2 linked regions of the Roseimicrobium gellanilyticum genome follow. The protein of the gene in region 2 interacts with the protein of the main gene of each other region in a pairwise test. Links are inferred from orthologs where the notes say so. Each region holds a gene or a part of one and is shown on either strand. Other genes may lie near its edges.

Evidence for each region.
Region 1: the proteins of DES53_RS07035 (region 2) and ileS interact in binary tests that used the Escherichia coli proteins (3 or more experiments, as listed by UniProt). The link is inferred for Roseimicrobium gellanilyticum from one-to-one orthologs.

What each region holds. Positions count from the first base shown.
Region 1 is NZ_QNRR01000004.1:567,396-571,058, forward strand. What follows is about bases 315-3,660. They hold ileS (isoleucine--tRNA ligase), read right to left. Parts: upstream 3,302-3,660; coding sequence 515-3,301; downstream 315-514. Outside these bases: DES53_RS14795 (3-keto-disaccharide hydrolase), read left to right, coding at 1-67. UniProt on the Escherichia coli protein: Catalyzes the attachment of isoleucine to tRNA(Ile). As IleRS can inadvertently accommodate and process structurally similar amino acids such as valine, to avoid such errors it has two additional distinct tRNA(Ile)-dependent editing activities.
Region 2 is NZ_QNRR01000002.1:412,114-415,344, forward strand. What follows is about bases 60-2,973. They hold DES53_RS07035 (sugar ABC transporter substrate-binding protein), read right to left. Parts: upstream 2,040-2,973; coding sequence 1,080-2,039; downstream 60-1,079. Other genes in these bases: DES53_RS07030 (ABC transporter permease), read right to left, coding at 75-1,040; DES53_RS07040 (glutamine synthetase beta-grasp domain-containing protein), read right to left, coding at 2,233-2,973. Outside these bases: more of DES53_RS07040, read right to left, coding at 2,974-3,231. UniProt on the Escherichia coli protein: Part of the ABC transporter complex RbsABC involved in ribose import. Binds ribose. Also serves as the primary chemoreceptor for chemotaxis.

The sequences.
Region 1 (3,663 bases), on a different replicon or contig from region 2:
AGACTTTGCCGCGACTGCGGACATCGCTGCCATCGTGAAGGAGCGCGAGTGGGATAAGAAGAAGTAAGCCGGTATCCGGTACGACAGTGCGACGGTGAATGCCTCGCACCGCTTTTTTGTGCAGTGGAAAGTAGTCCGCCGAGCTTCGGCGGTCAGTGGCTTGCATGACGTACGCTATGGTATCGGAAAACTAGCCGACTGGTAGTGCGAACGCTTTGCGTCGTGGAGTGCGGTGGCAAGCGCTAAGGCGCGACACCGCTTTGAGCGAAGCTGGTGATCGGACATAAACGAATCACGTTCTAACTTCCCCAGGCTCCGCGGTCCTGGATTTCTTTCACGGTGCACCTTCGTGCATGCGAAAACCCTTCGTTCAAAGCGGTGTCGCGCTTGAAGCTTGCCACCGCACTCCATGACGCAAAGCGCTCTGGCATACGTCAGCAGACATGCCCCACGGCATCAGCCGCAAGGCACTTCCCAACTGACCGCCGAGGCTCGGCGGACTACTTTCCTTTTCTCACACCGCGCCCTCGCACCGGTCACACAGGTCCGCATGCGACTGCGTACCCACGCTCGGCAGGTACTTCCAGCAGCGTGCGCACTTCTGGTGCGGCGAATTCAGCACTTCGGCGAAGAGTTCGGCCTTCGGCTCACGCGTCAGCTTCAGCGTGGAGAGAATGAAGAATTCCTCCATCGTCGCGCTGTCCTGGAACACCGCATTGGCGAAGCCTTCCTCCGGCAGCGTGACATTCACCGTGGCTTCCAGGTTGGCGCCGATGCGCTTTTCCTGGCGGGCCTTCTCGATGGACTGCTGGATGACGGCGCGGACCTTCAAGAGGTCTTCCACGGCGGCGCTGGCTTCTTCACCGGCGAAGTCGGGGTCGGGCTGTGGGAATTCCTCCACGTGCACGCTCTCCGTCTTGCCGAGATACTCCCACGTCTCATCCGCCGTGAAGGCGAGGATGGGCGCGAGCAGCAGGCACAGGCTTTCGGTGATGCGATGCATCGCAGTCTGCGTGGCGCGACGACGCGGGCTGTCCAGGCGATCGCAGTAGAGACGATCCTTCGTGATATCGATGTAGAGCGAACTCAGGTCGACGGTGCAGAACTGGTTCAGCGCATTGAAGACCTTGCGGAATTCAAACGCATCATACGCCTCACGGCATTCCTTCGTCACGCGATGAAGGCGCTCGAGGATCCAGCCATCCAGCAGGGTAAACTGCTCCTTGCTCACGGCATCCTTGTTGGCATCGAAGCCATTCAGGTTGCCGAGGAGCACGCGCAAGGTGTTGCGGATGCTGCGATAGTTCTGTGTGGATTGCTCGAAGAGTTGCTCGGAGAACGGCACCTCATTCTGATAGTCCACGGAAGCCGCCCAAAGGCGCACGAGATCGCCACCGTACTTGTTGTAGTAGTGGGACGCGGTCATGGGCTTTGCGTTCTTGTTCGTGCCCTGATCCGATTTGGAGATCTTCGCACCGCTCGTGTCCACCACAAAGCCGTGGGTGATCACACTCTTGTACGGTGCGGTGCCACGCGCGACCACGCTGACCATGAGTGAGCTCTGGAACCAGCCGCGATGCTGGTCCGTCGCTTCGAGATAGAGGTCCGCAGGCGCGCCGAGTTCAGGGTGGCGATCCAGCACGGCCACGTGGCTGCAACCGGAGTCGATCCACACGTCGAGCGTATCCACACCACGGCTCGTGCCTTCGGGAAGGCCGAGCATCTGTGCCCAGGTCGCGTCGTCCTTTTCGAACCACGCGTTGGTGCCTTCCTTTTCGAAAATGTCAGCCACCTTGCAGGCGAGATCCGCCGTGAGGATGACCGAGCCGTCCTTCGCGTAGAAGGCGGGCAGCGGCACACCCCACGTGCGCTGGCGGCTGATGCACCAGTCGGGACGGGATTCCACGGTGCCAAAGATGCGGTTGCGCGCCCACGCGGGCAGCCACTGCACCTTGTCGATTTCTTCCAGAGCTTTGCCGCGGATCTTGTCGATCTTGATAAAGAACTGTTCCACTGCGCGGAAGATGATCGGAGTCTTCGAGCGCCAGCAGTGCGGGTACTGGTGCACGTAGTTCTCACGCGCCAGCAACGCGCCCTTCTCACCCAGCAGGGTGATGATGGGCTCGTTCGACTGGAACACGTGCTTGCCCACGAGGTCAGGCAGACCCACCTCACTGGTGTAGTGACCCTTGTCATCCACGGGGGAGAAGATCTCCATGCCGTGGGCCTTGCCCGCAAGGTAGTCATCCTGACCGTGGCCGGGTGCGATGTGCACCTGGCCGGTACCGGTGTCTGCGGTGACGAAGTCGGTGTTGATGACCTTCGACGTGCGGTCGAGGAAAGGATGCTGAGCTTGCAGTCCGGCAAAGGCGCTGCCCTTCAGCGTGGCATGTTCCTTCGCAAGCGTGAAGCCGGTCTTCGCGGTGAATTCCCCGAGAAGATCCTTGTACACCACGAGCTTGCGCGTCTCGCCAGCAGCGTTGGCGAAGTCGCCGACGATGTAGCCAAACTCGGCATGAAGCGCGATGCCCAGGTTCGCGGGCAGCGTCCAGGGTGTGGTGGTCCAGATGACCATCGAGGCACCCTTCAACTCTGCAGGCAGGGAAGGGGAGTCCACGAGGTTGAAGGCCACGTAGATGGCAGGGGAGGTCTTGTCCTTGTACTCCACCTCAGCTTCCGCGAGCGCGGTGCCGGCGCCATAGCTCCAGATCACCGGGCGCTTGCTGCGGTAGATGAGGTCCTGCTCCACGAACTTTGCGAAGGTGCGGATGATGTCCGCCTCATACGCCGGGTCGAGCGTGAGGTAGGGCTTCTCCCAAGTGCCGAAGACACCGAGGCGCTTGAAGCTCTCGCGCTGGATGTCGATGTACTTCCGCGCGTACTCCTCGGACTTGCGGCGGATTTCCACCGGGCTCAGGCCGGCGCTTTCCTTCACTACGCGGAATTCGATCGGCAGCCCGTGGCAGTCCCATCCGGGGACGAAAGGCGCGTAATAGCCCAGCATGCTCTTGGACTTCACCACGAGGTCCTTCAGCACCTTGTTCAGGGCCGTGCCCATGTGCACGTCACCATTGGCGAAGGGCGGGCCGTCGTGCAGGACGAACTTCTTGTTCCCCTTCCGGCGCTCCTGAATGCGCTCATAGACGTTGGCGGCTTCCCATTGCGCGAGACGCTGCGGCTCCCTCTCTGTGAGGCTGGCGCGCATGGGGAACTCCGTCACCGGCAGGTGCAGGCTGTCCTTGTAAGGATTCGGGGCTTCCTTCTCCTTGTTCTTTGCTTTCTCAGGCTTCTTGTCGCTCATCAGGGTTTGTCCGGCACGCCGGGGAAAATGGTGGGTCGAGAGCCTAGCGGACTTTGGGGGAAAGGCAAATGCGGGGAGGAGCCACGTAGGGCGGCGGCTCCTTCAGGCAGGGACGAAACGCGCCCCTTGCCCGCCAGCCCATTTTTGGCCATCATGCGCCATCGTGCGCACCCGCAGGTCTGACGGCAATCGCAGGCGGTTTGCTGGGGCTCGTGAGCATACTCCTCGCGTGCTCTCTGTGGGCCTTCTTCCGGCCCGCAAGCACTCAGCCTTCGTTGGAGGAAATCATGAAGGCCTCGGAGGGTCTCGATGCGAGCGGCCGTGCGACGTTGCTGGAGAGGTTGGTGGGGGAGAGCGGCGAA
Region 2 (3,231 bases):
TAGAGCGTCTCGTTCGCAATGAGAAGGTCAGGGGTTCGAATCCCCTTATCTCCACCAAGTCACCGGTTTGTGGGCTACCTCCGCCTCCGCGCATCCCACCACACGGCTGCCAGGATGACGCCGCCTTTGATCATGTACTGGAGGGAGAAATGGACGCCGGCCTGATTGAGGCCCTTGTCGAGAATGCCGATGATGATGGCCCCAAGGAGGGTGCCGGTCATGGTGCCACGTCCACCTTTCAGGCTGGCTCCGCCGACCACGGCGGCGGCGATGGCATTGAGCTCAAATCCCTGGCCGGAGGCAGGCTCGGCTCCATACAGCTGGGAAGCGTGTATCATGCCTGCAGTGGCCGTGAGCAATGCAGCAAGGATGTACACAGTTATCTCACACCTTGATACTGGAATGCCGGAATAGAGAGCCGCGAGACGGTTGTCTCCAATCGCGTAGAGATGCCTGCCGAAGACGGTGAAGTGAAGCATCGCTGCGGTGAGAAGATACACTGACAGCAGGATGAGCACCGGCATGGGAATGGTATCGAAGAGTCGGCCATTCCCGATGAAAAGAAACGTCTCCTGTGAGCCCGGCAGGCTGAGGGGGCGGCCTTCATTGAATCGTAGCGCGAGACCGCGAGCCACCAGCATGGTGCCCAACGTCACAATGAAGGCGGGCATTTGAGTCCTGGACACGGCGACGCCATGAAACAAACCGAAGAGTGATGCGACCGCGAGACCCGCGAGCATGGCAGGAAACACGTTCCAGCCGAGACCGATGGCCGAGCCATCGGGTGCAGTGGTGTTGACCATGCAGTAGGTGGTGACGGTTCCTACCAACGCCACCAGGGCTCCCACTGACAGATCGATGCCCCCGATGAGAATCACCAGCGTCATTCCAAAGGCGAGGATGGAATTCACGCCAATCTGCTGGGCAAGATCCAGAAGGTTGCTGGTGCTGGTGAAGTTTGGGACGAATGTCCCGAAGATCGCGAGAAGGATGGCAGTGGCCACGAGCAGCGTGAACTGCTGGCGGAGGAAGGCGTTCATGAAGGCGATACTGAGGGGCTGAGTGGAGATGATGCGGTCCTATTTCAGAAACTCCCCGGCATTCTCCTTCGTCACTGACTTCACAGGAATGCGGATGTCCTTCTCAATGGCATTGCCTGCGAGATGCTCGTAAGCTTTCTCTGCTGCCACCCGTCCAATCTCCTTGGGGAACTGTGCCGAGGTGGAGTGAATCTTGCCCTCCTTGATGGCGGCGGCAGCTTCACGTGAGCCGTCCACGGTGACAATCGTGACTTGGGCAGTCTTGCCCGCGGCTTCGATGGCGGAGAATGCACCGAGTGCGCAGGGATCATTGATGGGGAACACGGCATCAAGGTCCGGATAGCGGCCGAGTAGGTCGCGCATCACGGGGCGTCCGCCTTCGATGGAGCCCTTGCCCTCCTGAGTATCCAGCAAAGTCATGCCGGGATGCTTCGCCATCACTTCCTTGAAACCTGCCACGCGGTCGATGCAGGACTTGGCGGTCGACAGGTGCAGGATGACGACCTTGGCATTGGGCTTCACCTTGGCGAGTTCTTCGCAAGCAAGGCGACCGGCGCCGATGTTGTCACTGATGACCTGGCAGAGCACGAGCTCCGCATCGCTCACATCTGTGTCCACCACGATGATGGGTACGCCTTTGCGCTTCGCCTCGATGAGACTGCCGCGGATGCCCTCCCAGTTCACCGGATTCAGGAAGATGGCAGCCGGATTCTGCTGCAGGACATCGGAGAGATCGTTCTTCTGCTTCAGGCTGTTGAACTGCGAGTCGAGGGTGACGAGGCGATCTCCCTTCGACTCCACCACCTTCTTGAGACCTTCATTGAGGTCCACGAAGAAGGGATTGTTCATTGTCATGAAGGAAGCCGCAAACAGGCGGCCTTTCCCGCCACCGCTGCCGCTATCACCAGACGGGGCACCGGGTTTGTCGCCGGAGGGCGAGCAGGCTGCAAGCAGCGAGAGGGCAGCCAGGGGAAGGATGAGGAGGTGGCGGCGTTTCATGGCGGAGGGACAGCGGACGCGTGCCCTTTGTATCGGAAAGCATGCAGCCCTGACCATCAAAAACGCGGGAGTGGGGGCGAAACTCGCGGCGAGCAGGCGGTTCGAGGTCGCAAAAAAACGGCACTGCCGGTGAAGGCAGTGCCGCTTGAGTGGTGAATTAGAACCTCAGTTCAATTCAACCGAAGGAACCAACTTAGGCAGTCGGGACTTCGGCGATGGTCTTGAGAATGCGGGAGGCAATCTGGTAGGGGTCGCCCTGGCTGTTCGGACGGCGGTCTTCGAGGTAGCCCTTGTAGCCGCTGTTCACGAAGCTGTGGGGGATACGGATGGAGGATCCGCGGTCGGCGATGCCGTAGGTGAACTTGTCGATGGACTGCGTTTCGTGCAGGCCGGTCAGACGCAGATGGTTGTCCGGACCATAGACGGCGATATGCTCGTCCATGTTCTTCTGGAAGGCGCCCATGAGCTTCTCGAAGTACTCCTTGCCGCCCTTCGTACGCATGTATTCGGTGGAGAAGTTGGAGTGCATGCCGGAGCCGTTCCAGTCGCCACGAATGGGCTTGCAGTGGTACTCAACGTCCACGCAATACTTTTCACACAGGCGGTTCAGGAGGTAGCGAGCCATCCACACGTCGTCAGCGGCCTTCTTGGAGCCCTTGCCGAAGACCTGGAATTCCCACTGGCCCTTGGCCACTTCGGCGTTGATGCCTTCGTGGTTGATGCCGGCGTCAAGGCAGAGGTCGAGGTGCTCTTCCACAATCTGGCGGGCGATGTCACCCACGTACTTGTAGCCCACACCCGTGTAGTACGGGCCCTGGGGAGCGGGATAGCCTTCTTCCGGGAAGCCGAGGGGACGGCCGTCCTGGTAAAGGAAGTACTCCTGCTCGAAGCCGAACCAGGTGCCTTCGTCATCAAGGATGGTGGCGCGATGGTTGGAGGGGTGGGGGGTCGTGCCGTCCGGCATCATGACCTCGCACATCACGAGCACGCCGTTCTTACGGGTCGTGTCGGGATACACCGCTACGGGCTTGAGCACGCAGTCAGAGCTGCGGCCTTCGGCCTGTTGGGTGGAGCTGCCGTCGAAACCCCAGAGAGGCAGCTCTTCAAGTTTCGGAAAGCTGGCGAATTCCTTGATTTGGGTCTTGCCGCGGAGATTGGGCACAGGAGTGTAACCGTCGAGCCAGATATATTC